DNA from 2 places in the Parasphingorhabdus halotolerans genome. Region 1 is predicted to be linked to the other one. Evidence: predicted binding sites of a transcription regulator. Region 1 holds the regulator's gene; the other holds the start of a gene.
What was found. Region 1 encodes LexA, which represses DNA repair genes until DNA is damaged. Its sites were predicted from a motif close to GTTCCNCNCTTGTTCT; they were not measured.

Region 1 (15,465 bases):
CGGGTCAGATCAGGGTCGGGCGCATTGATAATACCAAAGGCGTTCAAGACTTCCCGGTCGAGACCTTCTTCATGATATTGGAGCGGCACGTTATATATGCTGCTGGCATCCAGCGCTGGAATCACTGCTTCTTTCCGAACATTACAGAATTGTGCGATCTTGGCACGTTCGCCGTCGGGCAACGGATGCTCGCAGCGACAAAGCAGAATATCCGGTTGAATGCCCAAGGATGTTAATTCCCGCACGCTGTGTTGGGTCGGCTTGGTTTTCAGTTCTCCTGCAGCGGCGATATAGGGAACCAGGGTTACGTGTACCGATATCGCATTTGCCCTGCCTACTTTGTTGCGCAGTTGCCGCAGAGCTTCAATAAACGGCAGGCTTTCGATATCACCAACCGTGCCACCAATTTCGCACAGAACAAAATCAATGCCGTCGAGCTTGTCTTCTGCAAATTCCTGTATGGCGTCGGTGACGTGCGGAATAACCTGCACCGTGGCACCAAGATAATCACCGCGGCGCTCTTTGGTGATAATTGACTGATAGATTCGTCCCGAGGTCACATTATCCGATTGTAACGAAGGAACGCCGGTAAACCGCTCATAATGACCAAGGTCAAGATCAGTCTCCGCGCCATCGTCAGTCACATAAACTTCACCATGCTGATAAGGCGACATCGTGCCGGGATCGACGTTGAGATAGGGGTCCAATTTGCGGATTCGCACTGAATATCCGCGAGCTTGCAAGAGAGCGCCGAGGCTCGCTGCCATAAGACCTTTGCCAAGTGATGAGACCACACCGCCGGTAATAAAAATATATCGCGCCATGGGAGAAAAGGCCTAACGGTAACTAGGCCCGATTGGCAATCCCGCGACTCCGGAAAAGTGAAATTTATCTGTTGATAAGTTTCATTTGGTGCCGATTACTGATCGAGTGGAACCGCACCATTGGTTGCTGGGGCGTCGTCGCCCTCACCGTCTGCAGCAGCAGCGGCCGCAGCGGCCAAGGGATCATCACCAGCAAGCGGAACTGCATCGGCTGGATCAGCAGGGGCAACAATGGGAGCGCTCGTATCACGCTGCAAAGTCTGATCAATCGTGTCGGGCTTACCTTCGGCGGCGGCCAAAACGGCCAGAGCAACCGACAATGATACAAACAATACCGCGAGTACAGTTGTTGTTCGGGTTAGCAAATCAGCGGCACCGCGCGCAGACATCATGCCGGAAGGCGAACCACCGACACCCAAACCGCCGCCTTCGGATTTCTGCATCAATATGACGCCAACAAGCATGGCGGCAACGATGGCCTGAACGACGGTGAGAAATAAAAACATGGCTTTTCCGAACTTGGTTGATGGGTCCATAAGACCGTTGTGCAGCGCACATAGCGATTGGGTGAACTATATTCAACTGTGAAGCGATACAGAATACCGCTTGGCGGCATCGGTGACGCCATTTCCCCAATGTTCATACGAATCAGCCCCGTGCGTTTCCTCGGTCCGGCTGGTTCGCCTGATCAGCTCGCTATAAAGCGTCCGAGCTTCCAACCTCGCAAGCACATTGCCGATACACATATGAATACCCGCACCAAATCCCATGTGGCGTTTCGCTACGCGTTGAACATCAAATTCATCGGGCCGATCAGGTACAACCTCCGGATCACGGCTTGCCGAAGCGTTCCATATCATCACAGTATCGCCGCGATTAATCTGCACGCCATCAAACTCCAGATCACGGGCAGCAACGCGCTCCGACCTGCGGAGCGACCCGCGGCAACGGATGCACTCCTCCACCGCCTGGTTTATTTTATCCGGATTGTTCCGCAGCCATCGCATTTGATCCGGCTTTTGCATCAACTCCCATAAGCCATTCACCATCAGATTGGCGGATGTGTCAACCCCGGCACCAATAATCAGGGCGCATAAGCCCATAACTGCAAAATTATCTTCTACCTGATCCGCCACATCCAGCAATATGCTCGGAGTGTTGGATTTCCGCAGATTCTGGATATGGCTGACAATGAAGGGGAGCAGTTTGGCCTCCGCCTCCCTCAGTCGCGCTTCTACTTCTGGCTGGGGCTCCTTGTACAAGGGCGCCTTGCCGTAGTCGCGGGCAAAAATAACCGTAATTTCTCTAATCAGGGGCCAGTCCTGTTCGGGAATGCCGCAAATTGTGCCGATAGTCGCGGTGGCTAACGCCCCACCAATATCCTCCATGAAGTCGATCTCGCCAGCATCAATTGCTTGATCCAGTAACTTCTTTACGTGGCCATCAATCGCTGGCTGCAACGCGCCGATCCGGCCCGGCATGAACATCGGGGCAATAATATTGCGATATTTGGTGTGATCGGGCGGATCTTGCCCGACCATCAGCGCGCCTGCCCGCAAGCCATGTTTGTTGCTTTCGGCAAGTCTGGCGCTGGACCACGTTTCCCAATCCGCGCGAATTTCACGAAGGTCACTGTCTCTGAAGAAAGAAACGACCGGCATCAGCGTCCCCACATGACGGTAAGCGCGGCAAGACTCGCGCATGCGTTTGAATTCGGTCCAGGGACTGTTGACGAATTTTTCGCCGAGAGGATCAAATTCCTCGATTTCAGTAGCAATTTCAGCACCAATATCGGCAGTTGTCATGACTTTGTTTCCTTGAACAATATGTTTAGATTTGGCTTTCAGGCACTGTCAGTTTCAGTCCGTCCAGCTCCTCGGAAATAATAATCTGGCAGGATAGGCGGGAGTATTTCGTTACGTGCTTTGCACCGTCCAGCATCATTTTCTCGCCGTCTTCCATCGTGGAAAGAGAGTCTGCCCAATCAGGGTCAACGACAACATGGCAAGTAGCGCAAGCGCAAGCCCCGCCGCATTCGGCCAGAATTCCCGGAACATCCTCTGCAACCGCGGCCTGCATCACAGAATGTCCGATCCTACTTTCAATAGTCTGTTCAACGCCATCCAACTGCGCGAAAGTAATTTTGACCATTTATATTTCCCTAAAATTTGTGCGTAGTCTTCAGCTTCAAAGCTTCGCGGCCGCATCGATTATCGGGCCAAATTTGTCTGCCGTTAAGCTAGAACCGCCAACCAGTCCGCCATCAACATTAGGAACCGAGAGCAATTCTGCCGCATTACCGCCGTTCATCGACCCGCCATAAAGAATACGCACTTTTTCAGCGCCATCGCCCATAAGTTTGCCGATTTTATTGCGGATCGCCTCGTGCATTTCCTTGACATCGCTGGTTTCAGGCACCCGACCGGTGCCAATGGCCCAAACAGGCTCATAAGCAATTGTAAGCCAGTCAGCATCGGCCTCATCAGGAAAAGACCCTTCCAGTTGCCCGCAAACGACCTCCACTGCGCGCCCATCATCGCGTTCTTCCTCAGTTTCGCCAACGCAAATGATGGCACCTAGTCCGGCGGCTTTTACAGCTTCCGCTTTGGCTTTCACATCCGCATCAGTTTCATACTGGTCGGCACGGCGTTCACTGTGGCCCAATATGCTCAGCAGCGCACCCGCTTCGCGTATCATTTCTGCCGAAACGCACCCTGTATGAGCGCCGCTTGAAGACTGGTGACAATCCTGAGCACCTATAGCGAATTGCGGGCATTTTGTTGCGGCGGCGGCGATGAGCGTAACAGGAGGGCATATCGCAACGTCAATTTCACCATGCTGTTCAGCGATTTCGGCAATCGCCGCAATATCGGAAAGCTGTGCCTGCATCCCGTTCATTTTCCAGTTGCCGACGATATACTTGCGATTTGTCATGACTGCCCCTTACTTTCAAAAAAATATCTTGCCGCCGTCGCTATCAAATAAAGTTGACCAGGCCAATGGCTCATCGCCCCTTTTGCTTGAACGTCACCTGCAAGCCGCCTAAAGCATTCTTCAAATCACCAATTAACCTCAGGTTGCAGATTACATATGATTAGTTTTTTTCGCCGTATTTTTTCATCCAAACTCGGATTGTTTCTGACATTGGGCTTTGTCGGCATCATCGCGATTGCATTTGCAACGGCTGATGTCTCCGGTTCTGGCGCCTTCGGCGGTGTCACCGGGTCCGGAACGGCAGCGAAGGTAGGCGATAGCAAGCTCACCACCGCGGAACTCAGCCAATCGGTAAATAACGCTTTCCGTGCCGAGCAGCGAGAGAATACGGGACTTGATCTTAAAACCTACGTTAATGGCGGCGGCTTTGACGGGATTTTGGATCGATTGATTAACAGCTTTGCGATCGCTGATTTTGGAAAAAAATACGGTATAACCGCAGGCAAACGACTGGTTGATGCCGAAATCGCAGCCATCCAGTCTTTCCAGGGAGCAGACGGGCAGTTTAACGAAGAAAACTTCCGCCGCGCGCTGCAGCAACAAGGCCTTCAGGAAAAACAACTGCGCGATGATTTCACCCGCAATCTGATTGCCGATCAATTGTTGCCAGCTGCGGGATATGGTGCTGCGGTGCCACAAAATCTCGTTGTGCCCTATGCTTCGCTTTTGCTGGAAGGCCGCCAGGGTCAAATCGCAATTATTCCATCAGCTGCTTTTGTCGACATGGCCAAACCTGCTGACAGCGCGTTGAAAGCATTTTATTCAAAAAATAGCGCTCGTTATACAATCCCCGAACGTCGAACGATTAGCTATGCGATTTTCTCGAAAGAGCGCTTCAATGACAAAGTGAAGCCAAGCGAGAAGGAAATCGAGGGCTTTTATAATCTCAACAAAACCAAATACGCGGCGAGCGAATTGCGCAATATGGAACAGGTCATCTTACCTACACAAGCTGCTGCAAAAGCAATGGTGGATAAAATTAAAGCCGGTGTGTCAATCGGTGCCGCAGCGCAATCTGTTGGATTATCAGCGGCTAATATTGGCAGTGTAAACAAAGCGGACTTCATCAAGGCCAGTTCGCAGGCGGTTGCCAATGCAGCGTTTTCTACCAAATCGGGTAACATTTCCGCACCCGCGCAAAGCGCTCTTGGCTGGCATGTGGTCAAGGTAAACGGCGTTCAGGCCGTGCCAGGTAAGTCGCTGGATCAGGTTCGCACTGAAATTGTTGCTGAACTGAGCCGGGATAAAATTGACGAAGCGCTGGCGGAAATGACCGTGGGCATGGAAGACGAATTTGCGGCGGGATCCTCACTCGCCGACGTGGCGAAGGAACAGGGACTCAAAATTGAGTCCACGCCTGCACTTCTCGCAAATGGGCAGAACCCGGAAGATCAAAACTACAAACCCATCCCGGAAATGCAGCGTATTTTGCCGATTGCCTTTTCACTTGAGGCAGATTCTGAACCACAGGTCGTCGAGATAATTCCCGGACAGCAATATGCGATTGTCGATGTTACGGATATTACCCCCTCAGCACCGCCGCCATTGAAATCCATCGAGCAGGTTGTGGCGCGTGATTACATATTGGAGCAAGGCTCAAAAAAGGCCAAGACTGTTGCCGATCAAATCTCCAAAGCCGTCAGCAGGGGTACATCGCTTGCTAAAGCCATTGCCGATGCCAAGGTCAAAGACCTGCCGCCGATCCAGCCGGTTAAAAGCACACGTGCTGAACTGGCCCGACAAAGTCAGCAGGGTCAGGTTCCACCGCCATTGACGCTGATGTTCAGCATGGCCGAGAAGACCGCCAAAACACTTAAAGCGCCACAAAATCAAGGCTGGTTTGTGGTGTCGCTTGATAAGATTGATCGCGGTAATGCCACCAAACGTGTCGATCTATTGAAGGCAACAAGCGCACAATTTAAACAGGTGTTTGGCAACGAATATACCGAGCAATTCATCAATGCGATGAAAGCAGATGTCGGCGTCGAGAAAAATGATGGTGCTCTCACCGCGCTCAGGAACCAGCTAACCGGCCGCGACAGCAGCGCCAATTGATGGTTTGAATGGCGCGCTGTTTCGGAATTGATACGGCGCGCGATGCGTTGGCCGGGGGCAAACCCGCTCTCATCTGGCGCAAACAGGTTGCTGATACGGAAACCCCGGTTTCTGCGGCTCTCAAACTTATGGAAAGCGAACGCGGAGATTTTCTGCTGGAATCAGTGGAAGGCGGCGAAACGCGCGGACGCCATAGCCTGATCGGATTGGCGCCTGACTTGGTGTTTCGCGCTGATGGCGAGAAGGCCGAGATAAACTCTCACTGGTTAACAGATCGCGATGCTTTCGCACCTACGGATCAGGACAGCCTTTCTGCCTTGCGCACATTAGTGTCCACCTGTCAGATGGAAGTGCCAGAAGAGCTACCCCGCGCTCTCGCCTGCCTGGTTGGCTATTTCGGCTATGAAACCATTGGCTTGGTCGAGAAACTGCCCCGCGCGCCGCAATCGGAGCTTGAGCTCCCGGATATGCTGTTCGTGCGACCAACAGTTATTTTAATCTTCGACCGGCTCGCAGATGAGCTTTTTCTGGTGGCGCCGGTCTGGCCGGAAGCGGATGGCGATGTCGAGGCCAGGATTGCGCTGGCAATGGAGCGACTGGATGAAGTGGAGCGGCAACTTGACGAACCCATCCGTTCGTCTCGAGCGAAGCCGGTAGAAACAACGTCAAAACAAAGTGACTCGACTTCACTCGGCGCGACCGCAATAGAATTCACACCGCACCTCCCTCCCCGTAAATATCAGGACATGGTGTTGCGCGCCAAAGACTATATCGAGGCCGGTGACATATTTCAGGTGGTGTTAGCGCAGCGTTTCACCACACCATTTGGCTTACCACCAATTGAACTCTACCGGGCTTTGCGCCGGATAAACCCCTCGCCTTTCCTGTTTTTTCTCGACCTTCCGGGCTTTGCCATAACTGGCTCTAGCCCGGAAATTCTGGTCCGGGCCCGCGATGGCGAGATCACCATCCGTCCGATCGCCGGAACCCGACCGCGTGGAACCAATGTGGCGGAAGATAAAGCCAACAAGGAAAGCCTGCTCGCCGATCCAAAGGAACGCGCCGAGCATCTGATGTTACTTGATCTGGGGCGCAATGATGTCGGGCGGGTTGCTACCGCGAACAGCGTTGAAGTGACCGACAGCTACACGGTAGAGTTTTACAGCCATGTGATGCACATCGTTTCAAACGTCATAGGAGAACTCGCCCCCGATAAAGACGCGATTGACGCTCTGTTTGCAGGCTTTCCTGCAGGAACCGTAAGCGGCGCACCCAAAGTGCGCGCCTGCGAGATTATTGCTGAACTCGAACCGGAGACCCGTGGCGCTTATGCTGGCGGCGTGGGATATTTCTCACCAGATGGCAGTATGGATAGCTGCATTGTTTTGCGAACCGGTATTGTCAAAGACGGCGTACTGCATGTGCAGGCAGGCGCAGGCATCGTGGCGGATAGCGACCCGGCTTATGAGCAAGCCGAGTGTGAAGCGAAATCGGGCGCATTGCTGGCAGCAGCTAAAGAGGCTGTGAAGCGGGCGCAGGACTTGAGTTTTGGGCAGTAGCCACGTTGTCGTGTCAATTTGTCGGTTTGCGCAACTGCGATTGCTATCTACGTCGCAATATCGGTCCGATCACCAAAGCTAACTCTATTCCAGCATCTTAGGCGCATGCTTCTGCAGCTTTTCTTTCAGCTTATTGGCAAACATCCCGAGCAGTGGCGGCAAATCAAACACCGCATATACCTCATCATCGCGCACCTGCATCTCCGCATTGATCCGCTGGCCCATCGCTTCCATTGTGCAATGCAGGTTATCCCCTTCCCAATGATGATCGGTCACATTCGCGCCGGGTACGGATTCGCTTAACGTATGGATGCCGTTGCCCATACGCACTTTCGCCTCGGCCAATCCCAATTTATGCGGAATATTGACAGTAACCGGTACGCCCATGATCGTTTCTCCCTCTGAAACTCTCCTATCACGCCGCGACGGCGCGTCAATGTACACCAGAAAAACTTGGCCTGTGCACAAATGTCGATTAGGCGTTCTGGCATGATCCTCGTTATCGACAATTATGACAGCTTTACCTTCAACCTCGTCCATTATCTGATGGAACTGGGCGCAGAAGTTCGGGTGGAGCGCAATGATGCACTGAGCGCATCTAACGCGCTGGCAACCGGCGCAGATGCGTTTCTAATCTCGCCTGGCCCCTGCACACCCAATGAAGCGGGCATTTCGCTCGACTTGGTCGCGGCTTGCGCTGATGCAGGAAAACCGCTGCTCGGGGTGTGCCTCGGTCATCAAAGCATCGGCCAGCATTTTGGCGGCCAAGTGGTTCGCGGCGGGTTGATGCACGGCAAGACTTCGCCTGTAAGCCACGACAATAGCGGCGTGTTTGCCGGTATTCCCTCACCATATACAGCGACCCGCTATCACTCGCTGATTGTCGAAGACATTCCCGAATGCCTGATTGTGAACGCCACTGCAGATGACGGTTCGGTTATGGGTTTCCGCCATGAAAGCCTGCCAATACACGGGGTCCAGTTTCACCCGGAGAGCATTGCGACCGAATACGGCCACAAGCTGCTGGCAAGTTTCATGGAAATCGCAGGGTTGAGTCCGAAACATTTCGAATCGAAGTTGATGGTCTCATGATGTTGCCCGATCCCAGGACCAACCTGTCGCTTGACGATGCAAAGACAGCCTTTGCTGCAATCCTCGATGGCAAATGCGATGCGGACGAAATCAAGGCATTTCTGGTCGAGTTGGCCGAACGAACCGAAACCGCGACAGAAATTATGGCAGCGGCCACAGAAATGCGCGCCCGGATGGTCGCTGTTGAAGCTCCTGCCAATGCTATCGATGTTTGCGGCACGGGCGGCGACGGCAGTCATAGCCTCAATATCTCAACCGCAACGGCTTTGGTCGTCGCTGCCTGCGATATTCCGATGGCGAAACACGGAAATCGTGCCGCTTCGAGTAAATCCGGCGCTGCTGATACATTAGAAGCCCTGGGGTTGGACCTCGCGAAAGCGGCTACCAATGGCGAAGAGAGCCTGCGCGAGATTGGCATCGCGTTTTTCTTTGCGCCCAATCATCACCCAGCCCTTGGCTCGCTGGCACCGATACGCAAAGAAATAGGGCGCCGCACCATCTTCAACCTGCTTGGTCCATTATGCAATCCGGCAAAGGTCAAACGACAACTTATCGGCGTTGCCTCGCCTGATTTGGTCGAAACCTACGCGCAAGCTGCTGCCGGGCTTGGCTATGAGAAAGCCATGATTGTATCGGGTGAAGAAGGACTGGACGAGTTAAGTATCTCCGGACCAAGCAAAGTGGCTATGATCGAAGGCGGTCAGATTGCCTACAGCGTGATTGCGCCGGAAGATGTCGGCCTTAAACGCCATGATGCCAATGCAATAAAAGGCGGCAACGCACATTTTAATGCCGCAGCTTTAAGGCAACTCCTGCTTGGTGAAAAATCTGCCTATCGTGATGCTGTGTTGCTAAACAGCGCTGGTGCGTTGCTCGTGGCGGAAGAAGTCCAAAGCTGGGAAGACGGTGTGGAAGAAGCGGCTGAGGCCATCGACAAAGGCCTTGCCAATGCGCTCCTGAATTGCTGGATTGCCAACCAATGACCGATAAGCTGACCGAAATTTGCAACATGAAGCGCGGCCATGTGATTGAGCGCCAGGCGGCAATATCGCACAGCGCCATGCACATGCAGATAGCAGCGCAAGACCCTCCGCGCGGGTTTATCAGGGCGATTGAGGGGAAATCGCGCGAAGGCTTTGCGCTGATCGCCGAGATTAAAAAAGCCAGCCCGTCCAAAGGTCTAATCCGTTCTGATTTTGACCCGCCAAGCCATGCCCGCGCCTATGAGGCTGGCGGTGCCGCTTGTCTGTCGATCCTTACAGATCAACCTTATTTCCAGGGCGCGGATGAATATCTGGTGGCCGCACGAGCCGCGACCCATCTGCCTTGCCTGCGCAAAGATTTTATGGTCGATCCCTGGCAAGTGCTGGAATCACGCGCTCTGGGAGCAGATGCCATTCTCATCATCATGGCAGCGCTGGATGATGTTCTGGCGGCAGAAATAGAAGCGACGGCAATAAAACACGGCATGGATGTGCTGATTGAAGTGCATGATGCCATCGAGCTGGAACGCGCGCTTAAACTGCAATCACCCCTGCTGGGCATTAACAACCGTAATCTCAAGACGTTCGAAACGTCTCTTGAGCAAACAGAAAGCCTTGCTGCGCTGGTGCCGGAGGACAGGATCATGGTTTCGGAAAGCGGCATATTCACCCATGCGGATTGCCAGCGCCTGGCCGAGGCCGGGGCACGTTCATTTCTGGTCGGCGAGTCCCTGATGCGCCAACCCGATGTCGAAGCGGCGACCCGGCTGCTGTTAAGCGGACAATCGATGGAAAATGCACCATGAGCAAACTCACGCATATTGACGGCGACGGCGCGGCCCATATGGTCGATGTTTCCGGCAAGGCGGACACCGTGCGCGAAGCGCGGGCCGAAGGCAAAATCACCATGGCGATGGAGACGATGGAGGCTATAAAGGCTAATATGCTGAACAAGGGCGATGTGCTCGCAACCGCGCGGATTGCTGGAATCATGGCGGCCAAGAAAACCAGCGACTTGATGCCGCTTTGCCACCCTCTAGCATTGAGCAAAGTGTCCGTTGATTTCACGTTTGTGGATGATGGCATACGGGTGGAGACACTTGCACGGCTTACGGGAAAGACCGGTGTAGAAATGGAAGCATTAACAGCAACTTCTATCGCTCTTTTAACAATTTATGATATGTCCAAAGCGGTGCAAAAGGACATGATCATCAGCGATATCCGGCTGCTGTCGAAAACCGGTGGAAAATCAGGCGAGTGGTGGGCAAAATGAGCGCGCTTCTGCCATTGGAAGAGGCGCAGCAGCGTCTTGTTTCCTTGGCGACGCGACTACCAATTGAGACCGTTCCCATAGCACAAGCCCTTGGCCGCTATCTCGCAGCGGATATTGCTGCGCATCGCAATCAACCCGCAGCCGATATGTCTGCCATGGATGGCTACGCTATCCGGTTTGAAGACCGCGCTGGTCCCTGGACGTGCGTTGGTGAATGCAAAGCTGGCAGTGAACCTTGTCCACCACTGAAATCCGGCCAGACCGCGCGTATTTTTACTGGTGCACTGCTACCAGGTGGCGCGGATACTGTTGTGATGCAGGAAAATGTTGAAACCGATGGCAATGTTATCAGCCTCATAGCCGAACCTTCGCCGGAACAAGGCCGTCATGTCCGCCGCATAGGCAGTGATTTTTGCAGAGGGGACATTGCGCTCAGCAAAGGCACATGGCTTTCGCCAGCAGCGCTCGGCCATGCAGTAATTGCCGGATATGGCGAACTTCCTGCGCACCAAAAACCCAACGTTGCGGTCGTATCCACTGGAGACGAACTTGTAGAACCGGGTGCGCGCGCCCGTTCCCACCAGATACCCGCAAGCAATGACGTCATGGTGTCAGCCATGCTGGCAGGTCTTACCGGGGAAACCCGCGCTCTGAGCCGCATAGCAGACAATATGGACGCGCTGTGCGCCGCGCTGGACAGCGCGCGGGACTGCGACATTATCGTCACCATAGGCGGCGCATCAGTTGGCGATCACGATCTGGTCGCGCCGGCATTTGAACGATTGGGTGGCACCATAGATTTCCATAAAATAGCGATGAAGCCCGGCAAACCCGTTATGTCGGGAAAGCTCGGCAATAGCGTGGTTCTCGCCCTCCCCGGAAACCCCGGGTCAGCTTTTGTCAGCGCTACATTGCTTTTGTTGCCACTAGTCCGATACATGGCAGGCGCAGCCGAATATTTGCCCAAATATCGAAGCGCACAAACGACAACCACCCTGCCACCCACCCAAAACCGCGCGCAATTCCTGAGAGCGCAAGTTGATTCCGTTGGCATCACCGCTTTTGATAGCCAGGACAGCGCAAAACTATCGGTACTGGCGGCGGCCAATGCCCTGCTATATCGACCAGCAAATTCGGATGAAGAACTTGCGGGAGGCACAGTCCATTATATTTCGATCTGATTGGCTGGTGCGTGGCGCGATAGAACAAGGGATAATCAGTATAGGCTTGACATGCCCCTGTTTGTTTCATAATTGTTCTTTATTCGTTCTGAAATGGGAACCGGAATATGCTCACTACCAAGCAACATGAACTTTTGTGCTTCATAGACGTTCGCCTCAAGGAAACGGGAGTTTCGCCATCTTTTGAGGAGATGAAAGATGAACTGGGACTCAAGTCCAAATCCGGTATTCATCGGCTGATTAGTGCATTGGAAGAACGGGAGTTTATTCGCCGGCTGCCAAACCGGGCTCGTGCGCTGGAAGTTTTGAAATTGCCTGAAGGCGGTATGGCTGCGGCGAGCACGAGCAATGTTGTCGAAATAACGTCGATACAAAAAACTGTTCCAACGCAGGCACCTCAGGCTTTGCCAAAAGTTAGACGCGCTGTTGCAAATGATGATGTTATTGAAATTCCGCTACATGGCCGCATCGCAGCTGGCGTTCCTATCGAAGCGATTGAGGGCGAGACGGCGCTGAGCGTTCCGGCTGCCCTGCTTGGCCCCGGCGAGCATTATGCGCTGGAAGTTTCGGGCGACTCGATGATTGAAGCGGGTATATTGGATGGTGACTTTGCGCTTATACAGCGCACCGAAATCGCACGCGATGGCGAGATTGTCGTTGCGTTGATCCATGATGAAGAAGCAACGCTGAAATATTTGCGGAGAGAGAATGGCAATGTCCGGCTGGATCCGGCCAATCCTGCCTATGAACCGCAGATATATGGTCCGGGAGAAGTCCGCGTTCAGGGTAAAATGGCGGGACTGCTGCGGCGCTATAACTAGATTTTGTCTGCGCTTGATCAAGGCGCCTGATCGTCAAGCTGCGCGAGGTTCGTTGCATAATTCGTCTTGGATGGTCGAAATCAGCTGCCCGCTCATCCTGATGCAGCCGAAGGATGGCTTGACCAATCTGCGCTTCAACCTGCTCACTACTAAATAGGCCTGATCGAAGGCCAAGTTTTGCATAGTTTTGAACTACTTTATTCGTGGGGTTCCTCCCGCGTGATGCCTTCATAGGGTTTCCTGGCCTTCGACGCGCGCTCCGCCATCGACTGCTCAGTCTCAAAGCGCGTCCACGGGTGACGTCCGGTTCGCTGCAATACTGTGTGGATTTCGGAATTTTCCAGATTGATTGTCATACCGCCAACTTTGCGGAGCATATCGCGGTCAACTTTCAGCCATCGCGGTTCGCAACTGTTCGGCAATCGGCGCTCGCTCACCACGATATCGGCGCGGCGGCATGCGGCTGCCAAAGCCATAGCGGGAATGTAATACGAACTGCGGGTCGCCAGCAATATCCAGTCCCGACCCTCTTTGTTTAAAGTAACCGTGCAACTGTCGTTGTTACAATCCGCGTTTGGCCAATCTTCCAGCGCCATTGCTTCGCCATCGACGCCAGCATTTTCGAGCACCATGTTGCGGATAAAATCACCGCTGCGGGTTCGCAGCATCGCGAGATCTCCACCATCGCTGCGAATACCGACATGGCGACCATCGCCCGTAATATAGATATCAGGCGCGCGGGTTCCGACGATAAACAACGCGCCAATCGCAATGGGAATTGTCCCTAAGTAGCGCCATTTCTCTCGCCATAAACACATCCATATCCCGCCAAAAATTACCAGTGCGAAGGCTCCGGTGGACATTGTTGGCAGCATGGTGACAGCGCCCGGTCTTGTAGAAACAAAATGGGCTAGTGCTAGCAGAAAACCAAGCATTTTTTCACACATCCACCAGACAGGCGCGCCGAGGCCTACGCTATCTAGCAGCAGCGCGAGTGCCTCCAGCGGCATAATCAGAAAGGTCGTGAGCGGAATAGCAATGATATTTGCGAGTGCCCCATAAATTCCCGCTTTGTGGAAATGATAAAGTGCTATCGGCATCAATGCGATTTCAACCACCAGGCCGGTCAAAAACAGCGCCAGCACAGCGCGGCCTGCCCTCCGGAGCAAGCTCTCCTCGCGTCGCGCAATTAGCTTTTTCATAGCGGGAAGTTCGTGCAGCGCGATAATTGCCGTGACGGCCGCAAAACTGAGTTGAAAACTCGGCCCAACCAAAGATTCTGGCCAGAGTATCAAAACAAAAAGCGCGCCGGCTGCAACCATGCGCAAGGTGATCGCGCTGCGGCCCATCATCAGCGCGATCAGGACCAGCATGGCAGCAACGCAGGCGCGGATGGTTGGTACCTGCGCTCCGGTCATTAATGTATAGCTTAGCGCCGCGACGGCCGCAAAACCGGCGGCAATGATCGGCAAACGAAAACGCAGCGCAAGGAAGGGAGAGAGCGCCAATATCCTCAATACCGCAAGGTAAACCGCGCCCACTATTGCGGTAACGTGAAGCCCGCTGATCGAGAGCAGATGGGCAAGCCCGCTACGGCGCATGGCTTCCGCATCAGCTTCGCTGATAGCGCCACGATCGCCCGTGGCCAGCGTCGCCCCTATGGCCCCCGCTCCCCCATCCATCCGTGACCGAACATGGGCCGCAAGCTGGCTCCTGACTTGCTCCGTCGGAAGAATCTGCCGTGCTGACTTGACCAGTTCAATATCGCCCAGCACCTGTCCGGTTGCCCCTAATCCGGAAAACCAGGCGCGCTCTGAAAAATCATAGGCGCCGGGCAAAGACGCCATGGCAGGCGGCATCAAGCGCGCGCGCAGTTTAATGACTGCGCCTGATTGCAAATGGCTGATTTCCTTGAGCTGTTCTCCACTGCCCAATGGAAGATTAACCCGGACACGGGGAGGCAGGTTTTGTTTCTCCTGCGTTGCCAGCGTCAGTCTCAAAATATCTCGCGCGGCGACGATTTCGGATTGCTCAATCTCTGCATAAAAACTGGTAACAACAGGCCGCTCCAGCGCCGGTGCGGCGACCATCAAGGATCGGAACCAGATTAACCCGCATCCCAGCGCCGCTAGAAGAGCGAACCAAAATATCGCCTGCGCAGACCTGCTTCCATTTCCCGACGCCGCCGCAATCGTCGCCATTCCGATACAAAGAGCGAGAAAAGCCACCGCCGAATAAGGATTCGCGGTCAAATACCAGATGGCTATACCGCAGGCCACTGCGACGGGAGCCCATAGGGCAAGCTGATCGCGCTCCTGCTCAAGCCGTTTTTCCAACCACTGCCAGTTCGGACGATTATTCCGGGCCGGGAACAATTGTCGCAAACCAAATCGCGTGCTAAGGGCTTGATCATTCGGCGTGACTTGAAACCCGCTAGCGGTGCCAATGCTTTCCGAATTCAAGCCATTTTGCATAAATTTTCTTATCACAGGGAAGCACCAAGCGTGAATCTTAATCAATCCAACCCGGTCGTCACCCGATTTGCGCCCTCTCCTACCGGTTTTCTGCATATTGGCGGCGCGCGAACCGCGATGTTTAACTGGCTTTTTGCCCGGCATCATGGCGGCAAAGCACTGTTGCGTATTGAAGATACGGATGCAGCAAGATCGACTCAGGAAGCAAT
Region 2 (15,465 bases), 260 kb from region 1:
GGCAGCAAGGCCGGTTGATGCGCGAACATGGATGATCCGAAATTAGATGTTCGCGACAAGGAATTTGCTGCGAAAGCCATTGTGCGTTTTGCCCGCTGGTTTGAGAGTAAGATGCCAACGCGCGCCGGTATGGCAAAAAACAAATATTTGAAACCGATTGCCCATAGGTTTTTGCTCACGGATTTATGGCGTTTCAACCGCCGTTCGGTTCCTCGCGGCGTGGCGCTGGGTATGCTGGCCGGTTTCATCGTTCCCTTTGGCGGCCAGACATTTGTTGCGTTATTTCTGGCGTTACCAATCCGGGCCAATGTGCCGATCGCGGCGGTTACGACATTGATCACAAACCCCTTCACTTATCCATTCTGGTTTGCCATCGCCAACCAGATCGGAAAATTCGTTTTGCGGATTGATAAAATCACCGTCGATAGCGGTCTTGAAAATAAGATGGGCAGCAGTGCCGGCGAATGGATGCAATGGTTTGGTATGGAAGTCGGCGTTACCTTTTTGGGCTTTGTCGTTCTGGGAGTCGTGTTTGGAAGCGTTGGCTATGTAACAAGTTCATTCGGCTGGCGGTGGTGGATTGCCAGAAAACGCAAGGCGAGGCTCCGAAAAATGGGTATTGCTATTGCTCTCGACGAGCCAAAATGAAGACAGGTTTAATCGCTAATGGCCACTAAAGCGCGTGAAGATATATCGCTCCTGAGCCCGAGCACCAAAAAGTCGGCAACCGAAACGCGGCTGCGCGCTGCTGTTCTTGTGCTCGCCATCGCCGGTTCGCTGGGGCTATTATATTGGCAGGTAGCCAATATTGCGCTGCTCTTCGCTTTTCTCGCGCTGGCTGTCTGCTTCGGCGCGATAGTCTTCTTTCTGAAACCGCAAAGAGGCGGCACTGATGAAGATATGGCTGAAATTGCCGATTGGGCTGTTACCCGCATGGTCGCTGATCAATCGGATATTGGCCTTGCGATAACCGATCGTGCCGGAAGGCTGGTTTGCGCCAATGAGTTGTTTATCAAATGGTTTAATGGCCCGGCTGTTCCGCCTGAGTTGCCACTGGAAGCGGGAGGAAATGAATTGCTCTCCACCGCAGGTCGCGATGCGTGGCGGGATGGCCGCGGCTATGCCGAAGGCCTGAAACGCGGTGTCGCAGAATATAGCGCCAAGGTTGTGCGGGCCGGGCAGGGCGATGAATATCTGCTGTGGCAATTCAAGCCACAAATCGCAGCCGATATATTGGATGATACCATCCGCATGGTCGGCGGCGCAACCGGTCGCGCGATATCCGAGGCAGGCCTGTTGGCTGCAGTCATTGGTGGCGAAGGCCGCATTCGGGCATCGAACCAGGCCTTTGCCATGCGTGCAACCGGGCGCAGTGAAGCCAATATATCGGGTCGCAATTTTATCAATTTTCTGCGCTCCGATGACAAAGGCACGATATTTTTTGAACGGGAAGGACAACATGGCACGCCGGTTCGTCTGTTCCATATTCCGCTGGAACGGAACAAAGAAAAAAGTCCGGCATTAATATTGTTGATTGATGACGATGGCGGGATGATGGAACGCGGGAAAGCGCTTGAGCAGGTTGAATCCATGCTTTCGCTATTGCCTCTTGGTCTTGCGCTGACCGATCGGGACGGGCGATTCCTCTTTCTTAACGAGGCATTTGGCAAAACGGCTGGATTGCGCGAAGGTGAACAACCGCTTTATCCCGGTGACTTGATGATCAAGGATGATAAGTCGGCCGTCGCAGATGCCGTCCGTCGCTATGCCAGCGGTCAGCCGATGTCGGGAGACCTCGCGGTCCGGCTAAGGGCTGGTGGGGAAGACCCGGTTGCGCTTGGCATCGCCGGGGTCCGCGGGCTTGGTGACGCGGCTGTGTTGCTTTCGATCAAGGACAATAGCGAAGAGACGAAGCTCAAAAGCCAGGTCGCACAGGCAACCAAGATGCAGGCTGTCGGACAGCTCGCTGGCGGCGTAGCGCATGATTTCAATAATATCCTTACCGCAATTATTGGGCATTGTGATTTAATGTTGCTGCGCCATGCACCGGGCGATAGCGATTATGATGATATCCAGCAGGTTAGAAATAACTCGAACCGTGCGGCTGGTCTGACACGTCAATTGCTTGCCTTTTCGAGGCAGCAGACATTGCGACCGCAGGTGTTGCAGCTACCCGATGTGGTTGCGGATGTTTCCAATCTATTGAAGCGCCTGCTAGATGATAATATCGAGCTTGAGGTGAAGCATGGCCGCAACCTTGGCCTGGTGCGGGCTGATCCCGGCCAGCTCGAACAGGTGATCATCAATCTTGGTGTTAACGCCCGGGATGCGATCAACGCAAAATCCAACAAGGGCGGCAAGATTTCGGTTACAACCGAGGCTGTAACAGCATCTGATGTGCGGGCGCTGAAAAGCGACATATTGCCTGTCGGTGATTATACCGCGCTGATTATTGCCGATACCGGCAAAGGCATACCGCCCGACGTGATTGGCAAGATTTTCGAGCCATTTTTCACGACCAAGGAAGTCGGCAAGGGTACGGGCCTCGGCCTTTCGACCGTCTATGGCATTGTGAAGCAGTCCGGCGGTTATATTTTTGCGGATTCCGCTCCGGGTGCAGGCGCGACTTTCTCCATCTACTTCCCGGTTCACACGCTATCGGGAGAGGAAGCTACACGGGCTGCGAGACCAGCGAAAGCTGCGGTCACAAAAGAGCTTTGGGGGAGTGGTCATATTCTTCTGGTTGAGGATGAAGACATGGTCCGCGCCGTTGCCGAGCGCGCTCTGACCCGACAGGGGTACACCGTGGTGACGGCCAGCGATGGCGAAGAAGGGCTGGATTATCTCAATGCGCAGGCCGATAGTGACGAGAAATTCGATATCATCGTTTCTGATGTGGTGATGCCGAATATGGATGGACCGGCGATGGCCAAACAGGCGCGGGAGAAATATCCTGAACTGCCAATATTATTCATGTCAGGCTATGCAGAGGAGCAACTGCGCAAATCCATTGATCTTGATAATGTGGCGTTCCTGCCAAAGCCTTTTTCGGTGGCGCAGATCGCAGAGGCGGTCGGAAATATTTTGGCCGAACATGCTAAATAGTGGGTGTTCTGTAACCATAAATACATATCAAACAAAGGCTTAAGTGCCACCAAAAATATTTTCGTTCCCCTCTTGTTCTTGTAGAACAAATGCGGTACATCATATCCATCATTGATTGATATGACGCAAACATTTAGCGAAGGGGACAGGCAAATGGCTACCAATTTAAAAGTCGTAGAAACGGACAATCAGTTGAACTCATCAGAAAGACAAAAGGCGCTGGACGCCGCACTGGCGCAAATTGATCGCGCCTTTGGCAAAGGCTCCGCCATGAAGCTGGGCCAGCGCAAAGCATTGGACATTGAAGCGATCTCTACCGGTTCACTGGGGCTGGATATCGCGCTGGGTATTGGCGGATTGCCAAAGGGCCGCGTCATTGAAATTTATGGCCCTGAAAGCTCCGGCAAGACAACACTGGCTCTGCATGTAATCGCCGAGGCGCAAAAAAACGGTGGCACGGCAGCCTTTGTTGACGCGGAACATGCGCTTGATCCAGTCTATGCCAAAGCATTGGGCGTGAATACCGATGAGCTGATTATTTCGCAGCCTGACACAGGTGAGCAGGCACTTGAGATTACTGACACTTTGGTTCGATCCAATGCGGTTGACATATTGGTTGTCGATTCGGTTGCCGCACTGGTGCCGCGCGCTGAAATTGAGGGCGAAATGGGGGATACCCATGTCGGTCTGCAAGCGCGTTTGATGAGCCAGGCGCTGCGCAAGCTCACCGGTTCAATCAGCCGTTCCAAATGCATGGTGATCTTCATCAACCAGATCCGGATGAAAATTGGCGTGATGTATGGCAGCCCTGAAACAACCTCGGGCGGCAATGCGCTGAAATTCTATGCTTCGGTTCGCCTCGACATAAGACGCACGGGGCAGATCAAGGAACGGGATGATATTGTTGGCAACTCGACCCGCGTGAAAGTGGTGAAAAACAAAGTCGCACCGCCGTTTAAGCAGGTCGAATTTGATATCATGTACGGGCAGGGCATTTCCAAGGTCGGCGAGATTATAGATCTTGGTGTGAAGGCCGGAGTGGTCGAAAAATCGGGTGCATGGTTCTCCTACGATTCTGTTCGTATCGGGCAGGGCCGCGAAAATTCCAAGCGCTTCCTCCTTGAAAATCCCGAGATGATGGACAAGCTGGAAAACCAGATTCGCGGCAAGCAGGAAGTCGTCGCCGAGGAAATGATGACCGGTCCGATTGGCAAGGCCAGCGATGGCGACGACGGCGATGATGCGGAGTAATTAAAACTCGATTCACGTTGTGCTTTTTGAACCATTCCTCAGCCATCTGAGAATGAGCGGGGCGGGAATCACCAAGAGTCGATAGTTTTCACATTGCAATTTCAAGTTTGCCGGATCACTCTCCCCCGAGGCGATCCATGGCATCCGGGTCGTCCTTCTGTCCCCCGACATCAAGGACGGCCCCTTTTTTTTTGTTTTTGATGATCATGTAGAATGTTGGAAAAGATTGACATTTGGCAGATTACAACGCTTCGTTGGCCCAAACTTTGACGAACTTTGAACTATTGGGAAGGCCAAAACCGCAATGACCACCATCGTCCATCATTTAGAAAATAGCCGCTCTCAGCGCATAATCTGGCTACTCGAAGAGCTCGGACTTCCCTATGAAATCAAGCGCTATGAGCGACACCCCAAAACCAGCAAGGCACCTGCTAGTCTCAAAGCGATCCATCCACTCGGTAAATCACCGATGATCGAGGATGATGGCGAGGTGATTATCGAGACCGCCGCCATTGCCGAATATCTGGTTGCAAAGGCGGGTGGTAAATTGGGCGCGCCGAACGATCCGAAAGGTGCGCGTCTCTATACCCAATACCTCCATTTTGCCGAGGGCTCCATGATGCCGCCCTTATATGGCTTGCTGGTCGTCGGGCGCCTCGGCTTGCTTGGTCTTCCCGCCAGAAAAACGGTTGACCAGATGGTCACCGACCTGCTTGTCTGGCTGGAAACCGAGTTGCAGGGTCGCAGCTATTTCGCGGGCGATGAACTCACGGCGGCGGACATCATGATGAGCTTTCCGCTGGAAGCTTGCCAGACACGTGCTGGCCTGGATGCGCGCTACCCGAATTTGCAGGCATGGTTGAAGTGCATCCATGATCGCTCCCAATATCGAACCGCGCTCGAAAAAGGCGGACCTTATGCCTACGCTTGACGGCTGATCAGAAATCGCAACCATTAGCGCATCAGTCAGTTCATCTGGGATTGTAAACCTATGGGTGCTCGCCTAAGTCAATTTCATGCAAACGACCAATGACATAAGACGCTCTTTTCTGGAGTATTTTGGCAAACAGGGGCATGAGATTGTCGCTTCTTCGCCGTTGATCCCGCACAATGATCCGACATTGATGTTCGTCAATGCCGGGATGGTGCCGTTCAAGAACGTCTTCACTGGCGCTGAGAAGAGCAATTTCCCGACGGCAACATCGAGTCAGAAATGCGTTCGCGCGGGCGGCAAACATAATGATCTAGATAATGTTGGTTATACCGCCCGGCATCATACGTTTTTTGAGATGCTTGGTAACTTCTCCTTTGGCGACTATTTCAAGGAACAGGCGATCCACAATGCCTGGGAGTTACTCACCAAAGAGTGGGGGATTGCTCCCGATAAATTGACGGCTACGGTTTACCATACGGACGATGAGGCGTTTGATCTGTGGCGCAAAATTTCAGGCCTGCCGGAAGAGCGCATCATCCGGATTGCGACGGATGATAATTTCTGGTCGATGGGCGATACCGGACCTTGCGGCCCGTGCAGTGAAATATTCTATGACCATGGGGATCATATTCCGGGCGGTCCTCCGGGCAGCCCGGATGAAGACGCCGACCGCTTTGTCGAAATCTGGAACCTCGTCTTCATGCAATATGACCAGCATGCCGACGGCAATCGCATTGAACTGCCCAAGCCATCCATCGATACCGGGATGGGGCTGGAGCGCGTCGCGGCCGTGATGCAGGGCGTCCACGACAATTATGAAATTGACCTATTCAAAGCGCTGATCGCCCAATCCGGCTCGCTGACGGGAACCGAAACGACGGGTGCCAATCAGGCGAGCCACCGGGTTATCGCCGATCATCTGCGTGCTTCATCTTTCCTTGTGGCTGACGGTGTGCTGCCAGCAAATGAAGGGCGCGGTTATGTTTTGCGCCGGATCATGCGACGCGCGATGCGTCACGCGCATCTCCTTGGAGCAGTTGAGCCTTTGATGCACCATATGGTCGGTGCGCTGACCGGCGAAATGGGCAATGCCTTCCCCGAGCTTATCCGCGCCAGGCCGTTGATCGAGGAAACATTGCTGCGGGAAGAAACCAATTTTCGCCGGACGTTGGATAATGGCCTCAAGCTGCTGGATGCCGAGATTGCAGATATGTCTGCTGGCGATACGCTCCCCGGGGAAACCGCATTCAAGCTCTATGACACATTTGGTTTCCCTTATGATTTGACTGAAGATGCATTGCGGGCAAAGTCGCTAGGCGTTGACCGCGCCGGATTTGATGCTGCTATGGCCGAGCAAAAAGCAGCGGCACGTGCGGCCTGGAAGGGTTCCGGCGATCAGGCTTCGGAAACCATCTGGTTCGATATTGCCGAGCGCGAAGGCAGTACCGAATTTACCGGTTACACCTCCGAAGAGGGAGAGGGTGTGGTCGTCGCTCTGGTGAAAGATGGCGCAGAAATCAAATCGGTATCTGCTGGTGACGAAGTCACTATATTGACCAACCAGACGCCTTTTTACGGCGAAAGCGGCGGACAAATGGGTGACAGTGGCAAGCTTTCCGGCGCTGACGGTCTTATTGCAACTATTTCGGACACCGGCAAACCGCTGGGGCGCCTCCACACACATAATGCCAAAATAATATCGGGTTCGATCACCGTACGAGATTCGGTGCATTTGACGGTTGACGCAACGCGCCGAACGCAATTGCGTGCTAATCATAGCGCCACCCACTTGCTGCACAAGGCGCTAAGACACCATCTCGGCGATCATGTGACACAAAAGGGCAGCCTTGTAGCGCCAGACCGGTTGCGGTTCGATTTCTCCCATATGTCTGCGCTTGACGGTGCACAGATCAAGTCCGTGGAAGCGGATGTGAATGCCCAAATTCGCGGAAACAGCGAGGTTGTCACGCGACTGATGACTCCTGATGATGCCGTGGCTGCGGGCGCGCTGGCGTTATTTGGCGAAAAATATGGCGACGAAGTCCGGGTTCTATCGATGGGCCGCGAGCACAAAGTCGATTATTCCGTCGAGCTATGCGGCGGAACCCATGTCAATGCGCTGGGTGATATCGGGTTGATGGTTATCATATCAGAATCGGCGGTATCCAGCGGCGTCCGGCGGATAGAAGCGTTGACCGGAGAAGCGGCCAGGCTTTGGCTTGCGGATCGCGACGCGAAGTTAAAATCAATTGCAGCAGCATTAAAATCCTCACCCGAAGAAGCCGCTGATCGCGTTTTGGCGCTGGTCGAAGAGCGCAAGAAGCTCGACCGGGAACTAACAGAAGCAAAGAAAGCATTGGCGCTGGCCGGTGACGGCGGTGGATCAGCACAAAGCGAAGTGAAAACAATCGGCGATGTACAATTCAGCGGGCAGGTCATCCAAGGATTGAACCCAAAAGAATTGCGCGGACTGATTGATGAAGCGAAGAAGCAGACGCCCAGTGGCATCAGCGCATTAATCGCGGTGAATGATGGCCGGGCAACAGTTGCGGTTGGCGTTACTCAAGACTTGATCGGCAAGTTCAGTGCCGTTGATCTCGTGCAAGCCGGTGTCTCTGCAGTGGGCGGAAAAGGTGGCGGTGGACGACCGGATATGGCGCAAGGCGGCGGACCAGATGGCACCAAAGCCGACGATGCGATTGCTGCAATAGAAGCTATTCTTGCGGGCTGAGTCCGTCGGGTACCAAATCGTCCGCTGTTGCCTGACCAGTTTTTGTCGACATGGATTTGAGGATCGGCATGTTTTCCAGGTCCCCCTCATCTTGTATGCGTTGGCGAAAAACATCACGCATTTCGTGGATCGATGCGATGACCGGCCCCATGGCAACACCGTTTTCAACCAATATGGCTTCTGATAACTGGAGCGACCCTTCCAGTGCTTCCGGCACTGCATTGGTCGCACCGGCCTGATAAAGCTCGCTGGCATGTTCTATGTCCCGTGCACGGGCGATGATCGGCAAGTCCGGCACCCATGCACGCACTTTTTTGACAATTTGAACCGAAAGCACCGGCTCATCCATGGTCAAAACTAGCGCTTTGGCATGACCCAGTCGCAGGCGATCAAGCATCTCGTTGCGCGATACATTACCAAATATTATCGGATAGCCTTCGCGGCGCGCTTTTGCCACGGCATCAATGTTTGATTCGACTGCCAGAAATTTCTGGTCATGGGTTTTGAGCAAATCGGCAACCAGCCGACCAACCCTACCGAAGCCGATGATGATTGTTTGTTGCGCTTCAACCGGCTGTTCATCCGGCGCAGCCCCGCCATCGCTGCGCATCTCGATGCGCCTTGCCATGTCATGGCCAAAGCGCGCCAGCAGTGGCGTGATGGTAAGTCCGATTGCGGTAACAATCTGCCAAAACGCCGCAGTCTGAGGCTGAATGAGCTGCGCTTGAGCGGCTGCTGCGAGAACAATAAGCGTTGTTTCAGAAGGGCTGGCCATCAGCACGCCCGCTTCAGTGGCAGTCCCAATACGTGCCCCGGCAAAGCGCAGCAAACCACCTGTTACAATGGCTTTGACTAATACCACTCCGACAACAGCAGTGATCAGGCTAGCCCAGTTTTCAAGGATAACACGAATATCAACCTGCATCCCGACGGTGATAAGAAATACGCCTAGGGCTAGGCCCTTAAATGGCTCCATGATGACCTCAACTTCACCATGATACTCGGTTTCGGCGATTAGCAGGCCAGCAAGCAAGGCACCGACTATCGGCGACAATCCCGTAGCGGCGGTTGCCAGGCTGGCGAGAATGATTACCAACAGACTCACCGCCAGAAACAATTCCGGGCTTTTGGTACGGGCAGCTTGGGCAAAAATGCGCGGCAGGAGCAGACGGCCCAATACCAACATTCCGATGATCACGCCGCCACCGATCAACAAGGTGGTGATCATTTCATCGCCAGATGATCCGCTGGCATAAGTGGGGGCAAGAACGCCTAGAAGGAAGATGATCGGAACAATGGCGACGTCTTCGAACAACAGCATGGCAAGGGCCGCTCGGCCAACCGGGCTTTTGGTGCCTGACATTGGCAAGACCAATGCTGTTGATGAAAGTGCAAGAGCCAATCCAAGGCCTAGCGCCCCGGCGGCACTTTGGCCGATAAGATAAAGCACAAATCCGATAATCAAGCCTGAGACGATCAATTCTGCAGCACCCACGCCGAAAACCAGTTTTCTAAGCGACCACAGGCGCTTGAACGACAATTCCAGGCCGATGGAGAACAGCAGTAAAACAATGCCAAACTCTGCGAAAGGTTCAATTGCCTCTCGATCGCTGATGGTCAGAAACCGCAACCAGTCATATTGCCCTTGCAGCGAGCCAAGCCCGGAAGGGCCGAGCAGAACACCGACAAGGATGAAGCCGATAATTGGTGTGATACGGAAACGGGCGAAGGCTGGAATAATAATTCCGGCAGCGCCCAGGATGACTATGGCATCTACAAAGGCGGGATTATCAAGAGGTGAGTGCATCAAGCGACTCTATACGCAAAAGATGCTATTTGTCAGCAAGTTCAGTGATGGAGCGCGAAATGAGTGATCACAACCCGGATGTTTTAATCGTTGGTGGCGGTCCGGCGGGAATGATGGCCGGGCTTTTGTTCGCTCGAGCGGGTCTTGAAGTGACAGTGTTTGAGAAACACGCCGATTTCCTCCGCGATTTTCGGGGAGATACTGTCCATCCTTCGACAATGGAGATTTTGGATCAATTGGGCGTGCTCGGTCGATTTCTGGAGCGGCCGCACAGCAAAGTTACCAATGCCAGAATCACGATAGCAGGAGAAACGCTGACAGTTGGGGAGCTTACCGATCTCGATACGCCAGCTCCGTTTATCGCAATGATGCCGCAATGGGAGTTTCTTGATTTCCTGAAAACCGAAGCGTCGGCTTTTCCGAGTTTTCAGCTTGAGATGGTCAGCGAAGTGATCCGCTTTGATGAACATGAGGGAAGGATTAGCGGCGTCACTCTATCCGATGGGCGCTCCATCATAGCCGATAAACTGGTTATTGCCGCAGATGGCCGCGGCTCTCTCGTTCGGCGGTCTGCGATGTTGCCGGTTACGGAATTTGGTGCTCCAATGGATGTGTTCTGGTTTGCAGTTCCCAAAATCGACAAGGGCGGCGATGTGGTGCGCGGAATCGTAAATGCCGGATCGATGATGGTCATGATTGATCGCAATGATTATTGGCAATGCGCATTCATCATTCCGAAGGGTGGTGCCGCTGCCGTGAAGGCTGAAGGCATTGCTGCATTGCGGGAGCGGATTGAGGCCGTAGCCCCCGACCTTGGTTCACTGGATAATGTGCTGACAGATATGGATCAGTTCCACCTGCTATCAGTGATTCTGGATCGGCTTGATTGTTGGCACCGGCCGGGTCTGTTGGCTATCGGTGATGCGGCACATGCGATGTCACCCGTCGGCGGGATAGGTATTAACCTTGCCATTCAGGATGCTGTTGCGGCGGCGAATATCTTGGCGGGACCGCTAAAAAATCTGCCCGATGTTGATCATCTGTTGAAGGACGTGGAAAAGCGGCGCCTTTGGCCAACAAGGATTGTGCAGGCGGGACAAAAGGCAGTGCAGGACCGATTGATTAGTGTTTTTTTGGAGTCTGACGCGGCGATAGTCAAACCGCCACTTCCATTACGTCTGTTCAATCGATATCCTTTATTACGTAGAATCCCGGGCCGCATAGTGGGCCTGGGAATTCGGCGGGAACGGGTGACGTCGCCGGTTGGTTGAACCGATTATTTCCAGTCGTTCATTTCGGTTTCGAGATTGGAACGGACCGCTTCAAAAAACTGTTCGGTGGTCATCCATGCCTGATCGGGACCAATAAGGATCGCGAGATCTTTGGTCATGTCGCCATTTTCAACCGTTTGGATGCAAACACGTTCCAGCGTTTCTGCAAACTTGGTGACCTCGGGTGTATCATCAAACTTTCCGCGGTAGATCAGGCCGCGCGTCCATGCGAAGATGGAGGCAATCGGGTTGGTTGATGTGGCCTTGCCTTGCTGATGCTGACGGTAATGGCGGGTGACCGTGCCGTGGGCGGCTTCCGCCTCAACGCAGTCTCCGCTTGGTGTCATCAGTACAGAAGTCATCAGTCCAAGCGAACCAAAGCCTTGCGCAACCGTGTCGGACTGCACGTCACCATCATAATTTTTACAGGCCCAGACAAACTTGCCGCTCCATTTCATTGCGGAAGCAACCATATCGTCGATAAGGCGATGCTCGTAAGAGATTCCCGCCTTGTCAAACTGAGGTTTGAACTCAGCTTCGAATACTTCTTCAAACAGATCTTTAAAGCGGCCATCATATTTTTTCATGATGGTGTTCTTTGTGGAAAGATAAACAGGCCATTCGCGGTTCAGGCCATAGTTCATGCTGGCGCGTGCAAAGTCGCGGATCGAATCGTCCAGATTATACATGGCCATTGCCACGCCCGCCGACGGGAACTGAAAGACTTCTTCATCCTGCACGCTGCCATCGTCGCCTTCGAAGATAAGGCGCAGCTTACCGGGGCCGGGGACAATTATGTCGGTCGCGCGATATTGGTCACCAAAAGCGTGACGCCCGATAACTATGGGGTCGGTCCAACCTGGCACCAAGCGGGGAACATTATCGATTACGATCGGTTCGCGAAAGACAACACCGCCAAGGATATTACGGATGGTCCCATTCGGAGATTTCCACATCCGCTTCAGGTCAAATTCCTCGACCCGGGCTTCGTCAGGTGTGATCGTCGCACATTTGACGCCCACACCATGCTTTTTGATCGCGTTGGCGGCATCAACCGTAATCTTGTCGTTCGTCGCATCTCGCTTCTCAACAGACAGATCATAATAGTGCAGGTCGATGTCGAGATAAGGTTCAATCAGCTTCTCGCGAATCCATTGCCAGATGATGCGAGTCATTTCATCGCCATCAAGTTCTACGACCGGATTTTTGACCTTAATTTTCGACATTGATTATGTTCTTTCCTGATATTGGAAATTGCAGAGGAGGCTAAGTTATGAATCTCTTAGCAAAGATCGCAATATGTTCAACCATCTGTTCGGTTTTTGAACGCTTTGGTGAGGAAAGTCGATAAGCGAGTGTTGTCAGAACTTGTAGCGCACACTAAGTAGGCCGCATGGCAATAGAGAAATATTCAAACAAGGGCCTCGGCGAAGCCAAGTGGTCATTTCCTCCGGTACATCCTGAAGGTCGAAAGTTCGCAGTTATTGCGGCTGGCATCACAGCAGTTTTTGCTTTCTTGGCATGGGAAACATTGGCCTGGCCGATGGCGGGCATAACGATCTGGGTGCTAGCATTTTTTCGTGATCCAAAAAGGGTTACGCCGCTTGGTGACAAGTATATTATCGCACCCGCTGACGGGCTCGTAAATCTGATCACACCGGTAAAGGCTCCGGTGGAACTGCAGGGCGAAGGCGGCCTTGGTGATGAAGAAGTGCTGCGGGTCTCGATTTTCATGAGTGTGTTCGATGTCCATATTAATCGCACCCCGATTGAGGGGACCGTCAAACGTCAAGCTTATATTTCCGGCAAGTTTTGAGTGCTGACCTTGATAAGGCGAGCGAAGATAACGAACGCCAGCATTTTCTGGTTGAGCGCAATGATGGTCTGAAAATTGGTTTCACGCAAATCGCTGGCTTAGTGGCGCGGCGGATTATGGCGTTTGTAAAAGAAGGCGATTTTGTTGCCGCTGGGCAGCGCATCGGGTTAATCCGCTTTGGCAGTCGCGTAGATGTCTATCTACCGAAAGGCACTACTCCGAGTGTTGTGCTTGGGCAGCGCACAATTGCTGGCGAAACGATCATTGCTGAAGTCGGCCAGGTGAAGGAAATCGAAGGGGTCGGCCAATAATGCCGAGCTTGGACAACTAGGTATATGGCCAGCAAGAGGAACAAACGACCCGAACGCGGAATTTCATTGCGAGCTTTTGCGCCCAACGCGGTGACAGCGTTGGCGCTTTGCGTCGGTCTGAGTGGTGTCCGTTTTGCATATATGGAAAATTGGGTATTGGCCGCCGGTGCGGTGGTACTGGCCGGAATCCTGGATGCGCTGGATGGCCGGGTCGCAAGATTGCTTAACGCAGAAAGTCGCTTTGGTGCTGAGCTCGATTCACTGTCAGATGTCATTGCATTTGGAGTGACGCCAGCGCTGATCCTGTTTTTTTGGTCATTACAAAATATGCCGCAGTTCGGATGGGTCATTTCCTTGACATTGGCGGTCGGCTGTGCGCTGCGGCTGGCGCGGTTCAACGCGCAAATTGATGACGACGACCAACCCCATAAATCAGCCGGATTCCTGACAGGCATTCCCGCGCCAGTGGGGGCAGGGCTTGCCATGTTGCCATTATATCTATGGATGATTACCGATCTTGAGCTTTTCCGGCACTACAGCATTGTTGGCCCGTGGATCGTGGTAAACGCGTTTCTGCTGATCTCCAACACTGCAACCTATAGCTGGTCTTCTTTAAGGTTGCGCAAGAATATCCGTTTGGAAGCATTGATGCTATTTGCATTGATGGGTGTTGCTCTAATTACCAGCCCGTGGGTTACCCTAGCCGCGATCAGCGTTGCATATATTGCCCTGATACCATTTAGTATCAGAAGCTATGCCAAGGTTAAGCGGCAACGCGAGCTGGACGCGAACTAGCAGACGAACGATAAGAGCGATGCTGCACCATCAGGTGCTGCGGCATAAGTTGACGCGCTTTATAAGGTCGCGCGATATTTGCCGAGTGCACCTTTTCGCCGGAAACTCCAGACAATAATACCGCAGTGATCTTTTCCCGATAACCCAGAAACATGGATGCGATCACGACGATAGCTCCAATGAGAGCGCTTGTAAAAAACGTGGTTGTAATAATTATGAGCATCATATTATCCTCAGTGTTCTTTCTATGAACGATATATGTTCTATAAATGTTCCAATTGTCAATGATTATCTTCAATGGCTACTCAATGGTTCGTTAGACTCATGCATGATGTTACGGTTCCCCGTGTTTTTGGTTGCATTCCGGACGAATCACGATTACTGCGCCGTCCATTCCACATGGAAAGCACTCATACCGGTGCCAAAGCCGACCTTTGAGGTCGCCCGAGGTTCTCAGCTTTCCAGAGGCATAACCGGATAAGGAGAAATATTATGGCGGCCCCTGTCGTCACCCTACAGCAATTGATTGAAGCCGGAGTTCACTTCGGCCACCAGACCCACCGCTGGAACCCGAAGATGAAACCATATATCTTTGGAGCCCGCAACGGCGTCCATATTCTTGACCTTTCGCAGAGCGTTCCGTTGTTCGCTCGTGCGCTTGATTTTGTCGCCAATGCGGTTTCATCGGGTGGTAAGGTTCTTTTCGTCGGCACAAAGCGTCAGGCACAAGAGCCTATTGCAGAAGCAGCACGCGCAAGCGGCCAGCATTTTGTTAACCATCGTTGGCTCGGCGGCATGCTGACTAACTGGAAAACCATCTCCAATTCGATCCGCCGGATGAAAACTCTAGAAGAGCAGCTTGGTGGCGACACCGCTGGCTTCACCAAGAAAGAAGTTCTGCAGATGACTCGCGAGCATATCAAGCTCGAAGCATCTTTGGGCGGTATCCGCGACATGGGCGGTATTCCTGATGTCATGTTCGTAATTGATGCGAACAAGGAAGAACTGGCCATTAAGGAAGCCAACGTTTTGGGCATTCCAGTTGTTGCTATTCTTGATTCCAACGTTGATCCGTCTGGCATCGCGTTTCCAGTACCGGGCAATGATGATGCAGCGCGGGCAATCCGCCTGTACTGCGAATCCGTTGCTGCTGCCGCCACCAAAGGTGGTCAGGACGCAGCCGTCGCTTCTGGCGCTGATCTCGGTGCAGCTGTGGCACCTCCAGTTGAGGACATTGTTTCGAGCGAAGCCAACGCTAGCGCAATGGCAGCCGGTGAAGCTGCTGCAATAGCAGAAGTTGTTGATGCCCCAGCTGTTGCGGAACCTGCTCCAGTCGTTGCTGAAGCGGCGCCAGTTGCTGTCGCCCCAGTTCCGGTTGAAGAACCAAAAGCTGAAGAGCCAAAAGCTGAGGAAGCAAAGGCAGAAGAGCCTAAGGCAGAGCCAA

Region 2: recA (recombinase RecA) is a predicted target of LexA. The motif match lies at 3,169-3,184, and genes of this name have one in related genera.

The regions. Positions count from the first base shown of each region.
Region 1 covers NZ_CP051217.1:238,138-253,602, reverse strand. Annotated here, with positions in the region: gene pyrG (CTP synthase) at 1-824, opposite strand, end outside; gene secG (preprotein translocase subunit SecG) at 920-1,330, opposite strand; gene HF685_RS01305 (cytochrome P450) at 1,403-2,629, opposite strand; gene HF685_RS01300 (2Fe-2S iron-sulfur cluster-binding protein) at 2,655-2,975, opposite strand; gene tpiA (triose-phosphate isomerase) at 3,012-3,758, opposite strand; gene HF685_RS01290 (peptidyl-prolyl cis-trans isomerase) at 3,915-5,873, shown strand; gene trpE (anthranilate synthase component I) at 5,882-7,432, shown strand; gene HF685_RS01280 (polyhydroxyalkanoic acid system family protein) at 7,517-7,819, opposite strand; gene HF685_RS01275 (anthranilate synthase component II) at 7,922-8,524, shown strand; gene trpD (anthranilate phosphoribosyltransferase) at 8,521-9,507, shown strand; gene trpC (indole-3-glycerol phosphate synthase TrpC) at 9,504-10,313, shown strand; gene moaC (cyclic pyranopterin monophosphate synthase MoaC) at 10,310-10,780, shown strand; gene HF685_RS01255 (molybdopterin molybdotransferase MoeA) at 10,777-11,961, shown strand; gene lexA (transcriptional repressor LexA) at 12,069-12,782, shown strand; gene HF685_RS01245 (ComEC/Rec2 family competence protein) at 12,980-15,256, opposite strand; gene gltX (glutamate--tRNA ligase) at 15,287-15,465, shown strand, end outside.
Region 2 covers NZ_CP051217.1:3,250,485-3,265,949, forward strand. Annotated here, with positions in the region: gene smpB (SsrA-binding protein SmpB) at 1-35, shown strand, start outside; gene HF685_RS15955 (DUF2062 domain-containing protein) at 28-648, shown strand; gene HF685_RS15960 (response regulator) at 667-3,105, shown strand; gene recA (recombinase RecA) at 3,259-4,356, shown strand; gene HF685_RS15970 (glutathione S-transferase family protein) at 4,661-5,287, shown strand; gene alaS (alanine--tRNA ligase) at 5,373-8,021, shown strand; gene HF685_RS15980 (cation:proton antiporter domain-containing protein) at 8,005-9,828, opposite strand; gene HF685_RS15985 (FAD-dependent oxidoreductase) at 9,888-11,099, shown strand; gene HF685_RS15990 (NADP-dependent isocitrate dehydrogenase) at 11,105-12,325, opposite strand; partial or broken gene HF685_RS15995 (phosphatidylserine decarboxylase) at 12,493-13,226, shown strand; gene HF685_RS16000 (CDP-alcohol phosphatidyltransferase family protein) at 13,251-14,021, shown strand; partial or broken gene rpsB (30S ribosomal protein S2) at 14,514-15,260, shown strand.